Regions from separate parts of the Cobetia sp. Ld8 genome, predicted to be linked through region 1. Evidence: predicted binding sites of a transcription regulator. Region 1 holds the regulator's gene; each other region holds the start of a gene.

Region 1 (7,976 bases):
GTCGAACTGTCGCGTGACCAGGGTATCGGCGTGACCGTCTATCTCGGCAATCGCAAGGGCAGCGCGACCTCTTCCGATGCCGGCAGCGACTCGATTCGTGCCGCGGTCGAGAAGGCGGTCTCCATCGCGCACTATACCGGCGAAGACAGCTTTGCCGGTCTGGCACCGGCCGAGCTGATGGCCACCGACTTCCCTGATCTCAAGGCGCATCACCCCTGGGCGATCAGCGTCGATGAAGCGACTGACCTGGCGCTGGCCTGTGAGCGTGCCGGGCTGGAAGTGGAAGGCATCGCGCAGTCCGAGGGCGCCAGCTTCTCCAGTGGTGAAGGCGTGCAGGTCTATGGCAACAGCCATGGTTTCCTGGCCAGCCAGTGCGGCAGTCGTCACTCGATGTCGTGCATGCTGATCGCCAAGGATGCACAGGGCATGCAGCGTGACTATGACTACACCAGCGTGCGCAATCCGGCAGACCTGCGCTCTCCCGAGTCGGTGGGGCGTGAAGCCGCTCGCCGCACGCTGGCACGCCTGAATGCGCGCAAGGTGGCGACAGGGCGCATGCCGGTGCTGTTCGACCCGCAGATGTCGGCCGGGCTGGTCGGTCACTACCTGTCTGCCATCGCCGGCGGCTCGCTGTACCGTGAGTCCAGCTTCCTGTGCGATAGCCTGGGGCAGCCGCTGTTCCCCGACTGGTTCACGCTGGGCGAGAAGCCGCGGGAAGTCGGTGGCATGTCCAGCGCCGCCTTCGACAACGATGGCGTCGCGACGCGTGACAATGTCTACTTTGCCGATGGCAAGGTGCAGAGCTACATGCTGAGCGCCTACAGTGCCCGTCGCCTGAACATGCAGACCACTGGCAACGCTGGCGGCGCGCGCAACGTGCGCATCACCGCGCCGTTGACCTCGCTCGATGAGATGCTCAAGCAGATGGGCACCGGCGTGCTGGTGACCGAGCTGATGGGCCAGGGCGTCAACGGCGTCACCGGTGACTACTCTCGCGGCGCCTCCGGTTTCTGGGTCGAGAACGGCGAGATCCAGCATGCGGTCGAGGAGTTCACCATTGCCGGCAATCTGCGCGACATGGCGGCCAATCTGCTGGCGGTCGGCGATGATGTCGATACGCGTGGCAGCATCCACAGCGGTAGCTGGCTGATCGATGGCATGACCGTCGCGGGCATGTCCGAAGGCGAAGACGAAGAGCTGGAAGGCTGATCGCTGACGCCTCTCTGATCGCGCGACAGGCGAGAAACAACACGGCCGCTCCCAAGGGAGCGGCCGTGTTGTTTCTGGAGAAGTCACTGGAACCCGTCGGGCGTATTACAGGTAGAGCCAGGTCGCCAGCCCGAGGAAGGCCATGAAGCCGATCACGTCGGTCACGGTGGTCAATATCACGCTGCCGGAGAGGGCAGGGTCGATATTGAGCTTCTTGAGCAGTACCGGCAGCAGCGTGCCCGTCACGGCGGCGATCAACAGGTTGATCATGATCGCGGCGCCGATGATGGCCCCCAGCTGGACATCCCCGAACCACACGATGGCGATGCCTGCCACCACCACGGCCCATAACAGGCCGTTGAGCCCCGCGACGATGACCTCGCGCTTGAGTAGCCAGCGGACATTGCCACTCTTGACGTGGCCCAGCGCGATACCGCGAATCAGGACGGTGAGTGCCTGAGAGCCCGCGATGCCGCCCATGCTGGCGACGATGGGCATCAGCACGGCCAGCGCGGTGATCTTCTGGATGGTGCCTTCGAACATGCCGATCACGGCGGAGGCCATGAAGGCGGTCAGCAGGTTGATGCCGAGCCAGACGGCGCGGCGCCACGAGGTGCGCATCACGGGAGAGAAGGTGTCTTCGTCCTCATCCATCCCCGCCATCGACATCACCTGGTGCTCGGCGTCGCCACGGATGACGTCGACCACGTCATCGATGGTGATGCGACCCAGCAGGTTGCCATCGCCGCCAACCACGGGCGCCGAGATCAGGTCGTGCTTCTCGAACAGCGAGGCGACTTCGGTTTCCGGCATCAGGGCCGGAATCACCACGCTGTCGGTGTCCATCACTTCGCGCACCGTGACGCCGGGGTCCGAGACCAGCAGGCGATTGATGGGCAGGGCACCGATGAATTCATCGCGACGCGAGACGACCAGCAGGGTATCGGTGGAGTCGGGCAGGCGCTCGTGGCGGCGGATATAGCGCAGCACCACGTCCAGGGTGATGTCCGGACGAATGGTGATGGTGTCCGTGTTCATCAGGCCGCCGGCGGTGTCCTCCGGGAAGGACAGTACCGTTTCGACGCGCAGGCGCTCCTGCGCCTCCATGGAGTCGAGGACTTCGAGAATCACCGCATTCGGCAGGCGCTGCAGAATGTCGGCGACATCATCCGGTTCCAGGTTCTCGGTGGCGGCGAGAACGTCGACGGCGTCCATGTCCTTGAGGAAGTCGGTCTGGATGTCTTCGCCAAGGTACTGAAGGACATCGCCCTGCAGCTCGGCATCGACCAGCTCCCAGAGCAGATTACGCTCCTTGGGGGGCGAGGATTCCAGCAGGTGGGCCACGTCCACTGGCGCGAGGCCGCGATTGAGCATGCGTCTTGCCTGTTCCAGCTCGCCGCTTTCCAGCGCCTGTGACAGGCGATCAAGTCTTGGCTTGAGTTTACGAGACGTCTTGCTCATCTGTCGGCTTCCCCTGTCGACATGAAGGACAGCGCTGATTCTACCATTGGCGTAGGGGGGCACGTCGACAAAAGAAAACAGTGTTTCTTATCGAAAGGACAATCCGCGTCCCGCCACTGGCACAAAAGCAGCGTTGCATGGCTGCCAGGCGCAAGGAGAGGTGCTGGGATTGGTACAAGGGTAGGCGCAAGGAGAGGTGCAAGAACAGGCACAGACATCCTGCGTGAGCAGTGATGGAGCTGCCCAAGGAAGCTGCGCGAGGGGCTGACCGAAAAGGGGGAGGGCCTAAAGGAAGGCTGTGCGCAAAGGGTGAAAGGGGCAAGGAGGCGAGAGCCAGACGAATGAGCCGCGATGCACATCCCTGATGTACAGCGCTAACACACAGCGCAAATGCACAGCGCTGTCAGTGGCGGTTATTCGTCTTCCTCGAAACGCGCTTCGAACAGCGCCTCGATGGCCAGCATCGCCTCATCGGCCTGTTCGCCCTCGACATCGATCAGCAGTGTCGTGCCGCAGGGCGCGGCCAGCATCAGCAATGCCATCACATTGGCTGCATTGGCGCGTCGCTCGCCATGGCTGACCATCACCGTCGCGCAATAGGGCGCACAGCAATTGACCAGCTTGGTGGCTGCGCGGGCGTGCAGCCCGCGGCGGTTGGTCAGCGTCAGCTCACGAGAGGCCATCGCGATGCTCCTGCTGATGCTCTTGCTGATCACTCGCCTCACCCGCGTTGCTCAGAGCGGTATGAATGCCCAGCTCGCGGTGACGCAGGCGCACCTCAGGCAGGCGCTCGGCAAAGTAGCTTGCCAGCTGCTCGCACAGGTAGACGCTGCGATGCTGGCCGCCAGTGCAGCCCACGGACACCGTCAGATAGCTGCGGTTGCTGTCCTGATAGGCGGGCAGCCAGCGTTCCAGCCAGCCGGCGATATCGTCATGCATCGCCTGGACGGTGGGGTAGCGCTGCAGGAATTCGGCCACGCTGTCATCGCGACCGGTATCGCCGCGCAGATTGATGTCCCAGTACGGGTTGGGCAGGCAGCGGGCATCGAACACCATGTCGGCGTCGGTCGGCACGCCATGCTTGAAGCCGAAGGATTCAAAGGTCAGCGTCAGGTGGCGGGAGCTGTGCTGGGCGACTTGCTCGGTGATGCGCGAGCGCAGGTCGTGCACGCTCAGGTTGGTCGAGTCGATGACCAGATCGGCCTTCTGGCGAATGGGAGCGAGCGTCTTCTGCTCGATCTCGATGGCCTCGGCCAGGGTATGGTCGTTGTCGCGCGTCAGAGGGTGACGACGACGGGTCGCCGAGTAGCGTTCCAGCAGCACTCGCGAATCGGTGGTCAGGTAGACGACCTGCACGTCCATGCCGCTCTGGCGGACGTTGTCGAGCAATTCGGGGAAGCGGGTCAAGGCTTCCGGCAGGTTGCGGGCATCGATGGAGACCGCGATGCGCCGGCGCGCCGGGCTGTCCTTTTCGAGCTGATCGACCAGTGGCGCCAGCAGCATGCCGGGCAGATTGTCGATGGCATAGTAGCCAATGTCTTCCAGCGCCTGGAGAGCGATGGATTTCCCGGAGCCGGAGCGGCCGCTGATGATCACGATCTTCATGAAGTGCTCTCCAAGGGCGAGGTCAACGTCGAAAGAATGCAGGGGTGGGGCAGAAGGCTGCCCGCTATCAGTGCGCTGTACGTCGGCCGATGGAAGGCCAGCAAGACGAAAGCCCGGACGATGTCCGGGCCTGTCATTCAGCGCGCCGGTAATTCGGCGATGGCTTGGGTCAATGCCTCAAAGAGTGCACGCTGGCTGTCTGCCTGGCGCAGGGCCGAGCGATTGGTCGGGGAATTGAGCAATTCCGCAACCTGCCCGAGCAGCGTCAGATGGGTCTCATCCGCTTCCTCAGGCACCAGCAGCACGAACAGCAGATCGATGGGTTCTCCGTCGATGGCATCGAAGTCGATGGGTTCACCGAGCTTCAGAAACGCAGCGATTGGCGTCTTGCAATGCGGGCTGCGTGCATGGGGCACGGCCACACCGTGGCCAATGCCGGTCGACCCCAGTCTTTCGCGCCCGATCAGGCGCGAGAAGACTTCCTGGCTGTCCAGGCTGGGAATGTTCTGTGCGATGAAGGTGCTGAAGAATTCAAGCACCCGCTTCTTGCTCCCCCCGGGGACACCGTACAGCGTGCGCTCGGGGGGAAGGATCTGATCAAGTGTCATGGCTGAAGGTCAACGGGTCCCGGTGCCCTGAGAGCGAGCCTGGGACTTTTCCTTGTGTTTGACCAGCTGGCGATCCAGCTTGTCGGCGAGCGCGTCGATGGCAGCGTACATGTTGGGGTCTTCTGCCAGGGCGTGGAGGTCAGCGCCTGCCGCGTGCAAGGTGCAGGCAGCCTGCTGGCGCTCCTTCTCGATCGACAGTGTCACCTGAACATTGGTGATGTTGTCGTAATGCCGTTCGAGGCGAGCGAGCTTCTCGTTGACGTAATCGCGGAGAGGATCGGTAAGTTCCACATGATGCCCGGTGATATTCACTTGCATGGACACGCTCCTTTATCCAGCGGGTTGCCATTCAATTGTAACCCTTTTTGACTACGAGCAAACCCTGATCGGACGCTCTGCAACAGGCTTGACGGCCACCGTCTGGCGATGTTTTCGCACCCTTGCCAGTGGCGTCAGATGTCGTGAGCGTCTGTACCGACAATGCCCAAGCTTTGCGCAAAGATCAACGCTGCGCTGCATCGTGGCTCAGTGCTTGTCTTCAACTCAGTGAGGGGTAACGGAGTGGACTTCAAGGGCACGTCTGGTGGGTGGTGCGTGAAAGACGCGCAAGAAGGCGGGTTTTCGTCGCCAATCCCTGCATGTACGTCGCCTTTCAGGCGCTTCGATTGCGTGGAGCAAGCGACGTTCCGGGAGGTTCTTCGGGTGTCATCCAGGTGCAATACGCGCAAAAGTGACTTTAAAAACATGCGATTGACGGTAAATGACGCTGCCGGAACGGCGGTTTTTTACCATCATTCTGCGCGCTGTCATGGGCCATGACGGGCAATTGGCGAGCGGTTGACGGCATGACAGAGCGCGCGACAGGCATAACGCTACCCGCGAAGTCAGAGGCTGATGAGCGGAAAATCCAACGCTTGAGGTTGGCGACGGCTGCCATTGTGGAGGTGAGAGCTGGGCATGGCAGCCGCAGGTGATGCGTCAGGCCAGACGCTTGCGCTCGCTGGAGGAGGGGATGCCCATCGCTTCGCGATACTTGGCCACGGTACGGCGTGCGACCTCGATGCCATCGCTGGCGAGCAGATCGACCAGCCGTGAGTCGGAGAGAGGCTTGCGGGCCGGCTCTTCCGCGATCAGCTTGCGGATGCGGGCACGAATGGCGGTGCTTGAGTGGGCGTCGCCACTGCCGCTGCCACCAACCTGGCTCGAGAAGAAGAACTTGAGCTCGAAGACGCCGCGCGGGGTGTGGATGTACTTCTGGGTCGTGACCCGCGAGATGGTCGATTCGTGCATCTCGACCACTTCGGCGATGTTGGCCAGAATCAGCGGCTTCATGCCTTCCTCGCCTTGCTCGAGGAAGTCGATCTGGCGTGCCATGATCTCGCGGCCGACCTTGAGCAGGGTGTCATTGCGTGATGACAGGCTCTTCATCAGCCAGCGCGCTTCCTGCAGGTTGTCCTTTAGGAAGGTGTTGTCGGCGGACTTGTCGGCACGCTTGATCAGCGCGGCGTATTCCGGCTGGATGCGCAGCTTGGGCAGCGCTTCCGGGTTGAGCTCGACCTGCCAGCCATGGCGGGTATGGCGCACCAGCAGATCAGGGATCACGTAATCGCTGGCGGGCTCGCCCCAGGCGGATGCCGGACGCGGGTCGAGCGCGCGTACCAGGCGGATGACGTGGTCCAGCTCGTCATCGTCAAGGCTCAGGCGCCGCTTGAGCAGCTTGCGGTCATCGTTGCCCAGTGCCTCGAGGAATTGACGTACCAAGCGGCGCGCCTGCGCCAGCAGCGGCAGATCATCCGGCAGCAGCGCCAGTTGCAGCAGCAGGCATTCGCGCAGATCACGAGCGAAGACGCCAGTCGGGTCGAACTGCTGCAGACGCAGCAATACCTGCTCGAGCTCGGAGGCCTTCAGGCCGGGCAGGCCCTGGCCACGCAGGCCATCGACCAGCTCATCGAGTGACAGGCTCAGATAGCCGGCACCGTCGACGGCATCGATCAAGCTCTCCGCCATCTGGCGTTCACGGCCATCGAGGTCGGTCATCGCCAGCTGCCAGCGCAGGTGGTCCTGCAGGCTCTCGACACTGGTATTGCGATCGAAGTCCGGCCCTTCTTCGCTCCCGCTGCCACTGCCGGAGCTGGTCAGGCTACCGGCGTGGTCCTGGTAGAGGTCCGACCAGTCACTGTCGAGGGGGTATTCCTCGGGAATCTCGCTCGAGGAGTCGGCAGTGGAGATCTCGCTTGAATCCTGTGTCTCGACGACATCCAGCGACTCGTAGTCCTCGTCGAGCTCCAACATGGGGTTGGACTCGAGGGCTTGCTGAATCTCCTGACGCAGGTCGAGCGTCGACAGCTGCAGCAGCTGGATCGCTTGCTGGAGCTGCGGCGTCATGGTCAGCGAGGTGCCGAGGCGGAGTTGCAGGGTGGGTTTCATGGAGTCAGTCAATTCACGGCAAAGGAACGTGCTTACTACGCTATACCGTGACTCGGGGCACTGACAAGTGGTTGCCGTGAATATTCAAGCAACTTGCATGCCATGTTTCCACCAAGGTGGTATGGACGTCATGCATGCGTCTGATGTCAGACATGAAAAAGCCGCTACGCGATAAAATCACGCAGCGGCTTTTGAAGCTTTCGCCTCGCGAGGACTCAGCGCAGCCGCTGACCCTAGAGCGTGAACTCGTGGCCCAGGTAGACGTCGCGCACCTGCTGGTTGGCCAGGATGGAGTCCGCGTCACCGTGGGCGATGATCTGGCCATCGCCGACGATATAGGCGGTGTCACAGATATCGAGCGTCTCGCGCACGTTGTGGTCGGTGATCAGCACGCCGATGCCACGATCGCGCAGTTGGCGCACGATGCTCTTGATCTCGCCCACCGAGATGGGGTCGACGCCGGCGAAGGGCTCATCGAGCAGCACGAAGTCCGGCTCGGTGGCCAGTGCACGGGCGATCTCGACCCGACGACGCTCACCACCGGACAGGCTCATGCCGGCGCTGGCGCGGATGTGCGTGATGCTGAATTCCTCGAGCAACTCTTCAAGGCGTGCCTTGCGGCCATTGCGATCCAGGTCCTTGCGGGTCTCCAGAATCGCCATGATG
Region 2 (7,976 bases), on a different contig from region 1:
GGGAAGAGATCACAAGCAAGCGGCACGCCAGGCACCAGGGGGCGGTGAAATGGCTCGTGGCAACGACAAGCCCCGAGCCACTTCCTGTCTTTATGGTCCTGGTGATCCGGTGTCGCTCAGACGGCCTTCGAGGCAAGCGCGATATCCGGCTTGGCGGCGTCCGGGAGAGCGCTTGCGGCGTGTGACTCGGCACCATCCCAGTAATAGGCCGCGACATCCTCGCTGGGACTATGGCGGGTCAGCTTGCTGACGACCACCAGCACGACCAGCGAGGTCAGGAAGCCCGGATAGGCGGGGTCGATGCCAGTCGACAGCAGTGGCCAGAGGGCGGTGACACTCAGTGCGCTCGCCATGCTGCTGATGCAGCCACGGGACGTCGCATGCTTCCAGAACATCACCGCGAAGAACGGGAAGATCAGCGTGGTGGCCGAGATGCGCAGCGCCCACTGGTAGGCCGAGATGATGTCGGTCATCAGGAAGGTGACGCCCAGCCCCAGCACGCTGATGATGACGACACTCAGACGTGCCGAGGCCATCTTCTGCTTCTCGTTGGCGTGACGATTGATGAAGTTGCCATAGAGGTCATGCGCCAGGTTGGAGCTGCCCTGCAGAATGTAGGAATCCGCCGAGGTCATCAGGGCGGCCAGCAGGCCGACGATGACCAGCCCGCCGATGGCCGGGTGCAGCAACTGCATGGTGACGTAGGAGAAGACGAGATCGGCCGAGGTATCCAACGGCACGAATTGACGTGCCAGTACGCCGATGCAGTAGGGCAAGAAGGAAATCAGCATCACGATGGAGAAGCCTGACACGCCGGCCTTGATGGCCACATCTTCGCTCTCGGAGGCGAAGATGCGTTGCCAGGTGCACTGCCAGACGAGGTAGAACGGCGCCACCGTCAGCGCGAAGGTCACCACTTCCATCGTCTTGCCCTCGGGCAGCGGGGCGAGGAACTCGATCGGCGTATTGAGCAGGGCATGTTCCAGCCCTCCGGCATAACTCAGGGCAGTGAAGCCCAGCACCATGATGCCGGCGATCAGCAGGATGCTCTGCAGGGCATCGGTGACGATGGCCGCTTCAAGGCCCCCCAGAATGGTGAAGCCGAGAATCAGCGCAAAGGACACGAAGATGGCGGTATTGAACTCCAGCCCCAGCACCACGGTGAGGATGGTGCTCATGCCGATGATCTGGATCGCGGTGGCAGGCACCGAGTAGACGAAGGCCGAGAAGAACGAGGGAAACAGACTGGCCTTGCGGCCGAAGCGGCGCCCGAACAGGTCCGCCAGGGTATAGAGCTTCTTGCGACGCAGCGGGCGGCTGAAGAAGATGACCAGCATCAGGCTCGCGATGATACCGGGCAGGGCAAACATGAAGTAGCCGGAGAGCCCCTTGGAAAAGCCCATACCCATCCAGCCGATGAAGGCTGCCGCACCACACCAGGTGCTGATGGTGGTGCCGGTGATCTTCCAGTAGCCCATGTTCCAGCCGGCAATCAGATAGCTGTCAGAGGTCTTCACCTTGCGGAAGTAGTAGTAGCCGATCGCGAACATGATCACGAAATAGCCAATGATATAGGAGTAGTACCAAGCCATAGTCGAGTCTCCGTTTATTGTTGATTGTTCTATGAAGGTCATGCATGGAGCAGGGCGTACGTGGCGTAGCAGGGACTGAAACGACCCTCTGATTGTCGGGGATGACGCAGTGGGGAAGGTGGCGGACATGGCCGAGACAACCATGTCTTGTCTTCGAATGTAACCCGTTACATCGACTCAATCTAGCCGAGAAAAAGGCGCTGTCAAAAACAAATTTCACCGGCGGACGAAAGTCTCATGCCGGCGCGATGGCAAGATTCTCGTGGGGAGGGGAGTCATGCAAGAAGCGGCATCCTCATGCCTCTTCGCGCAGAAAACAGGTGCCGTAGCTGGCGGAAACGACGACAACTCTGCCGCCATTCAGGCGATACGACTGCCAGAGGAATGAAGAGCTATACAGGTCGCGTCTCGCAACGCTGTCATGGCAGGCGATTTTTTCTTCGGCCTGCAGTGCATGATAGCGGGGCGTACTCAGTCCGGAAGGCGGGCGAGCTCGATCAGGAAGGCGTACAGAATCACGGGGTCATCTGAAAGACGCACTGTGTCTTGGCCAGCGTAAAGCCGCAGGCGGCATAGAATTTCCTGGCGACATCGCGCGCCTCATGGGTGCGAACCCGCAGGGTCAGCGTCTCGTCGGTTGCCCAGGCAATGGCCTGCCTGGCCAATGCCCGTCCTGCGCCTTGCCGTTGCGCCTCCTGTGCGACGGACAGGCCCAGTATCTCTATGAAATCGGCCGAAGCGACACGAAAGACATGCTGGGCGTGCAGCCAGCCAATCACTTCGCCCGCCTGTTCCGCCACCCAGATGCGGTCATGGCGTGACGCCAACAGGTGCTCCAGTCGCTGCAGGATCAACGCATCATCGTCGTGGGGCAGATAGCCCAATGCGGACGCGACGCGTGAAATTCCTAGGGCATCCTCGGGTGTGGCAAGGCGAATCTTCATTGATGTTGTCCAGCCCCCATGACGATGATGATGGATGTTCGAGGGTCTCATTCGTCAGAGAGGCTCATTCATCGTCGTAGTGAATGATCGACAGCAGCTGAATCGGCACCTCGTTCAATTTCTCGGGGCCATGCGGCACACCGGCATCGAAGGCCAGGCTGTCACCGGGCCCCATGTCATAGAACTTGTCACCATGACGGTAGGTGAGGTTGCCGGAAAGCAGGTAGATGAATTCATGCCCGGCATGACAGAAGTTGGGGAAGACTTCGCTGGCGTCATCCATGGTGATCAGGAAGGGTTCGTAGCGCTTCTTGGGGCCTTGTTTGTAGCTCAACAGTTGATAGGCATGGCCGACTTCCGTGCCGGTGCGCACCACCTGCATGCCTTGCCCGGCCTTGATGTGCTGGGCACCACGCCCGTTGACATCGTAATCACTGAACAGCTTCGAGATCGGCAGGCTCAAGGCATTGCACAGCTTGTTGAGGGTATCGAGGCTGGTGGACACCTGGGCGTTCTCCACCTTGCTGATCATGCCCTGGCTGACACCGGCGATACGCGAGACGTCGGAAATCTTGTAGCCCTGCGAGACTCGCTGCTGCTTGAGCGCGCGCGCGATGTGCTGCTCGAGCCCCAGGCGTGTCTCGTCGGCTGCCGCGGTGATGGTCTCCTTCACCTCGGACTGCGCGGCAGGTTCCGCGGCCAGCGAAGGCGCTTTCGTGTCAGGCGCTGTCGGTTGAGGGGTATCGGAGGAATGGGAGGATTCTCGCGGCATGGATAACTCCTGTGGCGGAGGTGAATGCGATAGGGATGGGCAGGCGGGATGAGAATACGCGTCCTTGTAGGAGTCGTTGCGCGTCACCCGCGTGCGGATATCGGGTGACATTATCAAGTTTACCGCCAACCCTCATCCACGTTTGTGGCCAGTCCTCGTCCTGACTCCATGGCGTGTGATGCAAGAGGCCTCCTCGACGCCATGCCGAGGAGGCCTCTCAGGTTTCACGCTATCCAGCATCACGCGATTCGCACTGTTGCCGCGGGGCTTGAGCTGTTGCCTCGCGGCTGTGGCGTGCGATCAGCCGCGAGCCAGTCGCTTGGCCTTTTCCGGGTCATCGAAGGGTAGGGAATGGCTGATGGCCGAGAGGCTGGTCTCGCCGTCAGTGCCAGTCTTGAGGGTCAGCGGGGTGCCATGCTCGGCATAGCCGGGTTCGAGACGTGCCAGCGCCATGGAACGATCGCTCAGGCGCGAGTACATGCCCTGGGTGATGACACCGACACACTTGCCGTCGGCGTAGATCTTGTCACCGATCTGGGCGACGTCTTTCGAATCCAGCAGCACGCCATAGACCTTGACGCGCTCCTTGCCCTGCAGCGCGAAGTGTTCGCTGGCGCCACGGAATTCAGTCTTGCCCGGCGAGACGGTGAAGTCCAGGCCCAGTTCCCACAGGGTGTCGCCCACGGGCTGGTCGGGGTACGGGTAGGTTTCGGAATTGTCCGCCGGGTAGAACAGCAGGTGACTCTCGACCCGCAGCCAGTCAAGGGTACCGAAGCTGCACGGCTTGATGCCCATGTCGGCACCCTCCGCGAGGATCTGTTCCCACAGAGAGGGGGCGTCCTTGGCCTTGCAGAAGATCTCGTAGCCACGCTCGCCGGTGTAGCCGGTGCGCGAGATCATCACGTGGCAGCCGAACAGCTGGGTCTGCAGATGGTGGAAGTAACGCAGCTCACGGATGCCCGGCACGTGACGCTCCAGGAAATCCACCGCGACCGGCCCCTGCAGTGACATGTCGTGCATGTCGTCATCGAAGGTCAGGCTGACGGCGCGCCCCAGGGCACTCTTGGCCAGCATTTCATTCGCGGTACCCGTGCCGTGCACCACGAGGTAGGAGTTCGGTGCCAGGCAATAGACGATGCAGTCGTCGACGAACTTGCCGGCCTCATTCAAGACGCTGGCATACACCGACTTGCCCGGATACAGCTTGGACATGTCCCGCGTGGTGACGTAATCCAGCACGGCCTGAGCGTGCGGACCATTGCAGTGGATCTTCTTGAGCCCCGAGACATCCATCAGACCGGCGCGGGTGCGAATGGTCTCGTGGTCATCGGCCGTGTCCGAGACGGCGTAATTCCAGGCGGTGCCCATGCCATTCCAGTCTTCGAGCTCCGCGCCCAGCTTGCGGTGTTGTTCGGCCAGTGCCGAGATGCGCCATGAATTCGCCATGCGTCCCTTTCTCCTGTGAGTCGTGCTGCCTAGCGTAAATGGGGGGTGCCGTAGTCCTGCTGATGCTGGCGATGATGTCGCGCAAGACGCGCATCCGCCGCAGGAGGTGTTGTTGTTCTTTCGCCTTTTCAGGCGCTTCACCGGGGCTTGTGCCTGCTGCTTGCCTTGCCTGATCGCACGAGAGTCGATTCTTGGAAGGAAAGAAACATTCCCCATAGTTAAGCAAGGGGCTTGCCAATTCCGTCAAAGGCCATGGCCACGGCAGCACTTGAGCGAGTCAGGCGCCGATTGGCAGCACGAATCAGGGCGTGAATATTAGCGCTTTGCGTCATGCTGGTGCGAAGAGAGAGCTTTGGGCACCGAAATGATGCCTATTTCGAGAAACAGGTAGAAATTCACTCAGGATCACCTGGCGTTTCCTGTGGGATGAAATGAACTTGGAAAATAAATTTCCATGCAAAACAGTAGGTTGGTGAAAAGTTCTGGCCGGCAGTTGGCGAAATGGCATGCTGCATGCTTTTCTTTGGGGGAAATAAAGTTGACCAGCAGGAATCACAAAAACTCGTTTCATCCGCTATCTTGACGTGGCGAGTCACCACAAGGGGTCAGGTTTCCCGGGGTGGCAGACAGTGTCGAGGGAGATGAAACCCGGTCCGCTCTCAGAGGAAACCCAGATGTCACCCGAAAACGCGCAACAGTTCATCAAGGATCACGACATTCGCTATCTGCTGGCGCAGTTCGTGGATATTCATGGCGCTGCCAAGACCAAGTCCGTGCCGGCCAATTGCCTGATGGATGTGGTCGAGAAGGGCGCCGGCTTTGCCGGCTTTGCCGTCAGTGGTCTCGGCATGTCGCCGGAGGGGCCGGACTTCATGGCGCGGGGTGATCTGAGCTCGTTGTCGTTGGTGCCGTGGCAGCCGGGTTATGCACGCATGGCCTGTGATGGCTACGTCAATGGTCAGCCGTTCGCCAACGACAGCCGCGTGGTGTTGCTCAAGCAGCTGGAGCGCCTGAAGGAGAAGGGCTGGACGCTCAATAGCGGGCTGGAGCCGGAATTCTCGCTGTTCCGCCGGGGGGAAGCGGGTGAGCTGTTGCCGGTGGACGAGAGCGATACCCTCGCCAAGCCCTGCTACGACTACAAGGGCCTGTCGCGTTCGCGTGAATTCCTCGAGCGCCTGGTCGAATCGCTGCAAGCGGTGGACTTCGACGTTTATCAGATCGATCACGAGGACGCCAACGGCCAGTTCGAGATCAACTACACCTACAGCGATGCACTGACCTCGGCAGACCGCTTCACCTTCGTGCGCATGGCCGCCGGCGAGATCGCCAATGACCTGGGCATGGTGTGCTCCTTCATGCCCAAGCCGCTGGCGGACCGCCCGGGCAATGGCATGCACTTCCACCTGTCCGTATGTGATGACACCGGCCGCAACCTGTTCGGCGATGACTCCGACGCCCAGGGCATGGGCCTGTCGCCGCTGGCGTACCACTTCCTCGGCGGACTGCTGGCACATGCCCCGGCGCTGTGTGCCTTTGCCGCGCCGACCGTCAATTCCTACAAGCGTCTGGTCGGTGGTGGCAGCACCAGCGGCGCGACCTGGGCGCCGGTCTTCATCGCCTACGGTGACAACAACCGCTCGGCCATGGTGCGTGTGCCCTACGGTCGCCTCGAGTTCCGCCTGCCGGACGCCGGCTGCAACCCCTATCTCGTGCACGCCGCCATCATCGCGGCGGGGCTGGATGGCGTGGCGCGCAAGCTGGACCCGGGCACGCCCCACAACATCAATCTCTACTCGCTGACCCCGAGCGAATGCGCCGAGAAGGGCATCGAGAAGCTGCCGCAGAATCTTTCGCTGGCCATCGATGCGCTCGAGGCGGACAGCATTCTGCGCGAGAGCCTGGGCGAGGGAATCTGCGCCGAGTTCATGCGCCTCAAGCGCGAGGAATGGCTGGATTACAACGCACAGGTCAGTGCCTGGGAAGTCCAGCGCTACGCCGAATTCTTCTGATCTCATCCGGCGGCGCTCGCGGATCTCGCGGGGCATGCCAGACGAGGGTCGCCACTGTCACCACCACGCTCAAGACACCAGGCAGGAGACGCCTCCTGCCCGTGAGAGGACATCACCATGTGTGGAATCGTAGGGCTTTATCTCAAGAACCCGGCGCTGGAATCGCGCCTGGGGGAGCTGTTCGAGCCGATGTTGATCGCGATGACCGATCGCGGCCCGGACAGCGCCGGCTTCGCCATCTATGGCGACGAATTTGACGCTGGCATCAAGCTGACGCTGCAAAGCGATGGTGCCGATGAGGATTGGGAGGCGATCGCCAAGGGCCTGGGCGAGCAGGTCGGCACGGTGGCGGACTGGTTCAGCAATGCCAGTGTCGCGGTATTCAAGATCGCCGGGGAAGAGAGCGCCGTGCGCGGCTGGCTTGCCGACAGCGCCCCGCAGATTCGCGTGCTGAGCGTGGGGCAGAGCATCGAGATCCTCAAGGCGGTGGGCCTGCCGGCTCATATCGCCAGCCTCTATGGCCTCAAGGGCATGCAGGGCAGCCACATCATCGGCCATACCCGCATGGCGACCGAAAGCGCCGTGACCCTGCAGGGCAGCCACCCGTTCTCCACCGGGCGTGACCTGTGCCTGGTCCACAACGGCTCGCTGTCCAACCACAACTGGCTGCGCACCAAGCTCAAGCGTGAGGGCATCAGCTTCGAGACCGACAACGATTCCGAAGTCGCCGCCGGCTACCTGACCTGGCGTCTGGAGCAGGGCGACAGCCTGGAAGCCGCGATCACCGGCGCCCTGAAGGACCTTGATGGCTTCTTCACCTTCACCATCGGCACGCGTGATGGCTTCGCCGTGGTGCGTGACCCGATCGCCTGCAAGCCAGCCGTGATCGCCGAGACCGATGACTACGTGGCCATGGCCTCGGAATACCGTGCCCTGGCCAGTCTGCCGGGCATCAAGGATGCCCGCGTGTGGGAGCCGGAACCCGGTCGCCTGTATCTGTGGGAAAAAGACACCGCCCGTTCGGAGGCCGCGTAATGATGAAGACACACGATCTGGCCGTTGAAGGGCTACGCGAATTGAACCAGGCCCTGCACGATGCCGACATCCTGAAGGACGCGCGTGAGTGGCGAGTGGTCAATTCCGACGGCGCCCACAATATCGCCTGCGGCATCAATGACGACATCAGTGTCGATATCGATGGCCATGCGGGCTA
Region 3 (7,976 bases), on a different contig from region 1:
ACGCGCATAAAAAAAGAGAACAGGGATTGTGGCACCCTGTTCTCCTTGTCTCCAGCCCGCTCAGGCCTTCCTCAGTCCTCGGCCAGCGCCGGCAGCAGCACCTTGAGCTTGCGGGTCAGGGTGTTGCGGCCCCAGCCCAGCAGCTCGGCGGCTTCGCCCTTGCGGCCACCGGTATGCTTGAGAGCCGTCTCGATCAGGATGCGCTCGAAATCGGGCACCGCCTCTTCCAGCAGATGGGTGTGGCCGGCGGCGAGTGCGCGGTCTGCCCACTCGCGGAAGGCACCACGCCAATCGCCGGAGGCCGCCTCGGTGCCGCTGGCATCGCGCAGCTCCGGCGGCAGGTCCTCGATCATCACTTCACGCCCCGAGGCCATCACCGTCAGCCAGCGACAGGTGTTCTCGAGCTGGCGCACGTTGCCCGGCCAGTCGAAGCGCGTCAGGTGCTTCTCCGCGGCCTCCGTCAGCACCTTGGGCTCGGTCGACAGCTCACGCGCGGCCTCGCCCAGGAAGTGGCTCATCAGGCGCGGAATGTCTTCGCGGCGCTCCGACAGGCGCGGCAGATGCACGCGAATCACGTTGAGGCGGTGGAAGAGATCCTCACGGAAGCGCCCATCCTCGACCAGCTTTTCCAGATGCTGGTGCGTCGCGGCGATGATGCGCACGTCGACCTTGACCGGCGTGATGCCACCGACACGATAGAACTCGCCATCGGCCAGCACGCGCAGCAGGCGGGTCTGGGTCTCGGCGGGCATGTCACCGATCTCATCGAGGAACAGCGTGCCGCCATCGGCCTGCTCGAAGCGCCCGCGGCGCAGCGCCGTGGCGCCGGTGAAGGCGCCCTTCTCATGGCCGAACAGCTCCGATTCCATCAGGTCCTTGGGAATCGCCGCCATGTTGAGTGCGATGAACGGCTTGGCGGCGCGCGGCGAGTGCTGATGCAGCGCCTGGGCCACGCGCTCCTTGCCGGTACCGGACTCGCCGTTGATCAAGACGGTGATATGCGACTGTGACAGGCGGCCGATGGCGCGAAAGACTTCCTGCATCGCCGGCGCTTCGCCGATGATTTCCTTGGTCAGCCCTTCCGGCACGGTGGCGGGCGCCTTGGATTCACGGGCATGCGCCACGGCGCGCCGTACCAATGCCAGCGCTTCATCGACATCGAACGGCTTGGGCAGGTATTCGAAGGCGCCGCCCTGATAGGAGGCCACGGCGCTGTCGAGGTCGGAATGCGCCGTCATCACGATGACGGGCAGGTCCGGGTACTTCTCGCGCACGCGCGCCATCAGGTCCAAACCATCGGTTCCGGGCATGCGGATATCGGTGATCAGGACATCCGGGCACTGACGCATGATGCTGGCTTCGGCCTGGTCGGCACGCTCGAAGGTTTCCACCTCGAGGTCGGGTTGTGCCAGAGCGCGCTCCAGCACCCAGCGAATGGCACGGTCGTCATCGACGATACAGACGCGGGCAGTCTCGCTCATGTGTGATCTCCAGAAGTGCCGGCTAGCGGAATGAGTAAACGGAATTCGGTATGGCCGGGGCGCGAGTCACACTCGATCAGCCCCTGATGCTGGTGCAGGATGCCCTGGGCGATCGACAGCCCGAGCCCTGAGCCTTCGGCGCGCCCCGAGACCATCGGGTAGAACAGCGTCTCGCGCAGGCTCTCCGGAATGCCGGGGCCGTTGTCGATGATCGCCAGCTCGCAGACCAGCCGGTGGCGCTCATGGCCCAGCGTGAACTGCCGGCGAGCGCGGGTCCGCAGCGTGATCTCGTAAGGGGCGGCGTCAGGCTGCGGTGAATCGGGCTGTGGCTGCTCATTGAGGGCCTGGGTGGCATTGCGCGCGATGTTGAGCACCGCCTGGATCAGCTGGCCTTCGTCGCCGATCACCTCCGGCAGGCTCGGGTCGTAGTCGGCGCTCAAGGTGATGGCACTGCCTTCCGCCTGCAGCAAGGCCCGCACCCGCTCGGTCACCGCGTGGACATTGACCGGCGCCTGCAGCGGCGGCCGGTTCGGCCCGAGCATGCGATCGACCAGATCACGCAGGCGGTCCACCTCCTCGATGATGATGCGCGTGAACTCCACCATCTGCGGTTCGGGCAGGTCACGTTCGAGCAGCTGGGCGGCGCCACGAATGCCACCGAGCGGATTCTTGACTTCATGCGCGAGACCACGCGTCAGCACCTTGACTGCCTCCTGACGGGCGATCAGCGCTTCTTCGCGCGAGATCTGCATCAGGCGATCACGCGGTTCTATCTCGACCAGCAGTTCATTGGCGCTGATGGGCGTCGCGGTGAAATCCACCGTCAGCGCTTCATTGGCCGCGTTGATGATCTCGGCCTCACGCTGGGTGTAGGGGTGCTGTTCTTCCAGCGCCTTGCGCAGCACATTGATCAGGGTGTCATCCAGCCCGGTCATGTTGTCGGGCGTACTGCCCTTCACACGCACCAGACTCACCGCCAGCAGCGTCTCCGCGGCGGGATTCATCCAGACCATCTGCAGCTGTGAGTCCAGCACCACCACGGCAGTGTTCAGGTGTTCGAGCAGTCGTTGATGCATGGGTTTGTTCGCCATCTGCAGTACGTCTCCCTGTTCTGCAATAACCGCGCCAGTCTGGTGCAGGCACCGAGAACACGGCGTCCGATGCTGTGCAACCATTTCTGGCCTCTCATATTGGCACCAAAATGGTGCAGGCGAAAAATCGCGCTCGAATCCGCGTTGCCTCACTTCACCGCCAGGCGGCCCGACATCGACTGGCCCGGACACGAAAAAGCCGCCCGAAGGCGGCCTGTCAGCGAAGGAGAAACGCGCGAAGAAAGCAGGCCGCCCAGACGCTGCTAGCCACCGCCAGCATTGGCAGGGTTGTTGGGGTTGCGAGGCAGATTGACGCTGGCGCGCTGCACATAGACCACCTTCGGCTCACTGGTCTGGCGTACGCGGCCGGTGGAATCCAGCAGCTCCGCCTGGATGACATGCTTGCCACGCTCCAGCGCCGGCACCATGAAGACGGTGCTGTGCATGGCGGATTGAGACGGCGCACCGTCCACGGTCACGCGCACCTTGTCTTCCGGGCGCAGCTTGGGCTCGATTCCCAGGCGCACCGCCAGATTGCCTGCCTGCCCGGTCTGCAGCGTCTCCTCGTTGGACGGGCTCTGGATGGTGAAGGTGGTATAGCCACGGAAGGCCACATCCACCGCAGGCGCCCGGGTGCGGGTGCTCTCGCTGGATGAGGTAGAACTCACGCGCGACGGCGTGCTGCGCCGCGGCGGCAGGGATTCCGTCGACGGCACCACGCTGAGCGGCGTCAGCTGCACCTTGCTGCCGCCCGCAGGCTGATCACTGAAGACCACGTTGCCGTTGGCATCGACGTGACGATAGACCTGGGCCGCCTGTAGATCGAACGACAGGCTGGACAGCATCAGCGTCGCTGCCAGCAGCAGGCACTGCAGTGGCTCGGGGCGCGCTGCTGGCAGTGCACGCGAGTCAGTCGCGGGGTTCGCGACGCGCAGGGAGGATACGAAGGGCCACATCCGAAGATTCCTGAAGAGAGTCATGGGAGGCCAGAAGCCGCAGGCAGCTCCAGCGGGTTGGGTCTATCGGCAGGCGATCCTGCTGCCTGAAGACAAGGCTAACAAGTTACAAAGCTTACCGCGTTGATGCCAGCATTTGGGGCCTTCGACAAGATGCCTGAGTGCATTGACTGTCACGCAAGGCTACCACCGCGCCCTGCATATCTGTCATCAGCATGGCCGACCTCAGGGAAAAGGATCAGGGGCAGAGCAAAGGATCAGAGCAAAGGATCAGAGCAAAGAGATGGAACGAAACAGGGCCACAACGAAAAACAGGGCCACACCTGTCGGTATGGCCCTGCTGTCGTCATCGTCCGGGGCTTGCCTTCACCGGGAAGGCACTCCGTCAGATGGCGTGGCTAGCGAATGGCTGCCTCAACCTCTGCAGCGCTTGGACGCTGCTGTACTTAGGCGTTGCAGTACTTAGACGCTGTAGTACATGTCGAATTCGAGCGGGTGAGTCGCCATGCGCAGGCGCTGGACGTCTTCGCCCTTCAGCTCGAGGTAGGCATCGATCATGTCGTCGGTGAAGACGCCGCCCTGGGTCAGGAACTCACGATCGCCGTCCAGCGCGGTCAGGGCCTGTTCGAGGCTCTCGGCCACGGTCGGGATGGACTTGGCTTCTTCGGCCGGCAGGTCGTAGAGGTTCTTGTCCATCGCGTCGCCCGGGTGGATCTTGTTCTTGATACCGTCGATACCGGCCATCAGCATCGCGGAGAACGCCAGGTACGGGTTGGCCGTCGGATCCGGGAAACGCGCCTCGACACGCTTGCCTTTCGGGCTGGCGGTGTACGGGATACGGATGGAAGCGGAACGGTTGCGGGCAGAGTAGGCCAGCATGACCGGCGCTTCGAAGCCCGGCACCAGACGCTTGTAGGAGTTGGTGGACGCATTGGTGAAGGCGTTCAGGGCACGAGCGTGCTTGATGATGCCGCCAATGTAGTAGAGGGCCATTTCGGACAGACCCGCGTACTCGTCACCGGCGAACTGGTTGTCGCCATCCTTCCAGAAGGACTGGTGAACGTGCATGCCGGAACCGTTGTCACCGACCAGCGGCTTGGGCATGAAGGTCGCGGACTTGCCGTAGGCGTGAGCCACGTTGTGGATCACGTACTTGAGTTCCTGAACCTCATCGGCCTTCTTGACCAGGGTGTTGAACTTGACGCCGATCTCGTTCTGGCCGGCGTTCGCCACTTCGTGGTGGTGAACTTCGACTTCCTGACCGATGGCTTCCAGGGTGTTGCACATGGCAGCACGGATATCGTGGAAGCTGTCGATCGGCGGGACCGGGAAGTAGCCGCCCTTCAGACGCGGACGGTGACCCAGGTTGCCGCCTTCCGGCGTGGAATCGGTCGCCCAGGCACCTTCTTCGGAAGAGATCTTGAACATGGAACCGTTCATCTCGTTCTTCCAGTGCACTTCGTCGAAGATGAAGAATTCCGGCTCCGGACCGAAGAAGGCGGTGTCGCCCAGACCGGTGGACTTCAGGAATTCCTCGGCACGCTTGGCGACGGAACGCGGGTCGCGCTCATAGCCCTGCATGGTGGCCGGCTCGATGACGTCGCAGCGCAGCACCAGGGTGGTGTCTTCGGTGAACGGGTCGAGGAAGGCAGTGCCGTCGTCCGGCATTAGGATCATGTCGGATTCGTTGATGCCCTTCCAACCTTCGATGGAGGAACCATCGAACATCTGGCCGTTCTCGAAGAATTCCTCATCCACTGTACGCGCCGGGATGGAGACGTGCTGCTCCTTGCCCTTGGTGTCGGTGAAGCGCAGATCAACCCACTTGACTTCGTGTTCTTCAATCAGGGCAAGTGTCTTCTCAGCCATGGTAATTCTCCGATGGAGCCGGCGGCTCTGGTTACAGTTGGTGTCAGCGTTGTCTGGGGTTATTGCTCTATTTTGTAAGCCTTTTCTCTCATGGTCGGCGTCGTTATGCCAGCCATCAGACAGGATGCTCTAACAATGCAGCGAGCGTGCCAGAATGGCGCACGCCGCATCGCTCATTTCAGTAAGATCATGAATATGCTAAAAAAAACATCACCATCTTCATGCATGCAGCACGAAAACCCGACCAAAGATGGGCCGACAAGGTGCAAAAATTCTTGCCGCGCAGTGCAGATTCATCATTTGAGTGCACCAAAAAACGCCATTGCTCCACATTGGTGCAAACCGCTGAATCCCGGGATTTCTCCGCTCACACCCGATGATCACGTCAGCATCACATTGCGGTCATTTCTTTCTTTCATCCTCATGTTTGCCTCGACTCACAAGTTTTTTTCATCCGCGACAAGGGCGCGGAAAAGACTTGAGAGACAACCATTTGGGCACTTCAGGCCAATTGAAGGCACTCGCTGACTCGCCTCGTGAATGCACGATGCTGGCAGGAGGCATGCCATGCCCCCTATAATGCGCCCCAAATCACAAGCGCCCGGTACGCGAGCGCCCATTTTCCGCACAGGTTCCCGTCGTGATCGAGAAACTTCGCAACATAGCCATCATCGCCCACGTTGACCACGGTAAAACTACCCTGGTCGACAAGCTCCTGAGTCAGTCTGGCACCCTGGACCGCAAGGCCGAGGGTCAGGAACGCATCATGGATTCCAACGACCAGGAAAAAGAGCGCGGCATCACCATTCTCGCGAAGAACACCGCGATCCAGTGGAACGACTACCACATCAACATCGTGGATACCCCTGGGCACGCTGACTTCGGTGGCGAAGTCGAGCGCGTGATGTCCATGGTCGATTCCGTGCTGCTGCTGGTCGATGCCGTCGATGGCCCGATGCCGCAGACTCGCTTCGTGACCCAGAAGGCATTCGCCCAGGGCCTGAAGCCGATCGTCGTCGTCAACAAGATCGACCGTCCGGGCTCTCGTCCTGACTGGGTCGTTGACCAGATCTTCGATCTGTTCGACAACCTGGGCGCGACTGACGAGCAGCTCGACTTCCCGATCATCTACTGCTCTGCCCTCAACGGCATTGCCGGTATGGATCCGGAAGACCTGAAAGACACCATGGACCCGATGTTCCAGTCCATCGTCGACATCGTCGAGCCGCCGAAGGTCGAGCTGGACGGTCCGTTCCAGATGCAGATCTCAGCACTGGACTACAACAGCTACGTCGGTGTCATCGGTCTGGGTCGCATCAAGCGCGGCGCCGTCAGCCCGGGTCAGCAGGTTTCCATCATCACCAAGGAAGGCGCTGTCCGTAAGGGCAAGATCGGCCAGGTCATGACTCACATGGGTCTGGACCGCGTGCAGACCGACAAGGCGACTGCCGGCGATATCGTCTGCATCACCGGTATCGAGAACCTCGCGATCTCCGACACCATCTGCGACACCGCCACTGTCGAGGCGCTGCCGCCGCTGACCGTCGATGAGCCGACCGTCTCCATGACCTTCCAGGTCAATGACTCTCCGTTCGCCGGTCAGGACGGCAAGTTCGTCACCAGCCGCAACATCCGTGAGCGTCTGGACCAGGAACTGATCCACAACGTCGCACTGCGCGTCGAACAGGGCGAGACTCCGGAGAAGTTCGTCGTCTCCGGTCGTGGTGAGCTTCACCTCTCTGTTCTGATCGAATCCATGCGTCGTGAAGGCTTCGAGCTGGCCGTGGGCCGTCCGGAAGTGATCATCAAGGTCATCGACGGTCAGAAGCAGGAACCGTACGAAGAAGTCATCATCGACTGTGAAGAGCAGCACCAGGGCTCCATCATGGAAGAGCTGGGCTACCGCAAGGGCGAGCTGACCAACATGAACCCGGATGGCAAGGGTCGTGTGCGTCTGGACTTCATCATCCCGTCTCGCGGTCTGATCGGCTTCCGTGGTCAGTTCCTGACCCTGACCTCCGGCACCGGCATCCTGACCAGCCGCTTCGATCACTACGGTGATCTGAAGGAAGGCGCAGGCGTCGAGCGTCGCAACGGCGTCATGATTTCCATGGTGCCGGGCAAGGCGCTGTCCTACGCCCTGTACACCCTGCAGGAACGTGGCAAGCTGATCATCGGTCACGGTACCGAAGTCTATGAAGGCATGCTGGTCGGTATCCACAACCGCGCCAACGACCTGGTCGTGAACCCGACCAAGGCCAAGAAGCTCGATAACATGCGTTCTACCGGCAACGATGAAAACATCGTGCTGACGCCGCCGATTCGCTTCACCCTGGAGCAGGCGATCGAGTTTCTGGATTCCGATGAGCTGGTGGAAGTCACTCCGCTGCACATCCGTATCCGCAAGAAGTACCTGAAAGAGAACGAGCGCAAGCGCGCCAGCAAGTAAGCTGGCCCAGCCTGCCCCCTGCCTGATGGCAGGGGGCATCGTGCTCAAACGCAAAAGACCCGCCAACTCGGCGGGTCTTTTGCGTTTGAGCACTTTTCGCTGTTGCCGCAAAGGGCAGCATGACCATCTC

What was found. The regulator sigma-54, encoded in region 1, starts transcription at its own class of promoters, with help from an activator protein. The targets are predictions, from matches to a motif close to TGGCACNNNNNTTGCTNT.
Region 2: glnT (type III glutamate--ammonia ligase) is a predicted target of sigma-54. The motif match lies at 5,257-5,274, and genes of this name have one in related genera.
Region 3: glnA (glutamate--ammonia ligase) is a predicted target of sigma-54. The motif match lies at 5,532-5,549, and genes of this name have one in related genera.

Annotation. Positions count from the first base shown of each region.
Region 1 covers NZ_JBISHF010000008.1:640,740-648,715, reverse strand. The annotation lists gene pmbA (metalloprotease PmbA) at 1-1,209, shown strand, start outside; gene mgtE (magnesium transporter) at 1,315-2,670, opposite strand; gene ACJJV2_RS13735 (HPr family phosphocarrier protein) at 3,084-3,353, opposite strand; gene rapZ (RNase adapter RapZ) at 3,340-4,275, opposite strand; gene ACJJV2_RS13725 (PTS sugar transporter subunit IIA) at 4,413-4,883, opposite strand; gene hpf (ribosome hibernation-promoting factor, HPF/YfiA family) at 4,893-5,201, opposite strand; gene ACJJV2_RS13715 (RNA polymerase factor sigma-54) at 5,862-7,310, opposite strand; gene lptB (LPS export ABC transporter ATP-binding protein) at 7,544-7,976, opposite strand, start outside.
Region 2 covers NZ_JBISHF010000007.1:1,153,383-1,161,358, reverse strand. The annotation lists gene ACJJV2_RS09675 (sodium:solute symporter) at 117-1,592, opposite strand; gene ACJJV2_RS09670 (GNAT family N-acetyltransferase) at 2,108-2,536, opposite strand; gene ACJJV2_RS09665 (XRE family transcriptional regulator) at 2,601-3,308, opposite strand; gene ACJJV2_RS09660 (aminomethyltransferase family protein) at 3,609-4,754, opposite strand; gene glnT (type III glutamate--ammonia ligase) at 5,429-6,763, shown strand; gene ACJJV2_RS09650 (glutamine amidotransferase family protein) at 6,881-7,798, shown strand; gene ACJJV2_RS09645 (protein glxC) at 7,798-7,976, shown strand, end outside.
Region 3 covers NZ_JBISHF010000009.1:323,225-331,200, reverse strand. The annotation lists gene ntrC (nitrogen regulation protein NR(I)) at 72-1,481, opposite strand; gene glnL (nitrogen regulation protein NR(II)) at 1,478-2,572, opposite strand; gene ACJJV2_RS17645 (DUF4124 domain-containing protein) at 2,836-3,528, opposite strand; gene glnA (glutamate--ammonia ligase) at 3,991-5,397, opposite strand; gene typA (translational GTPase TypA) at 6,038-7,846, shown strand.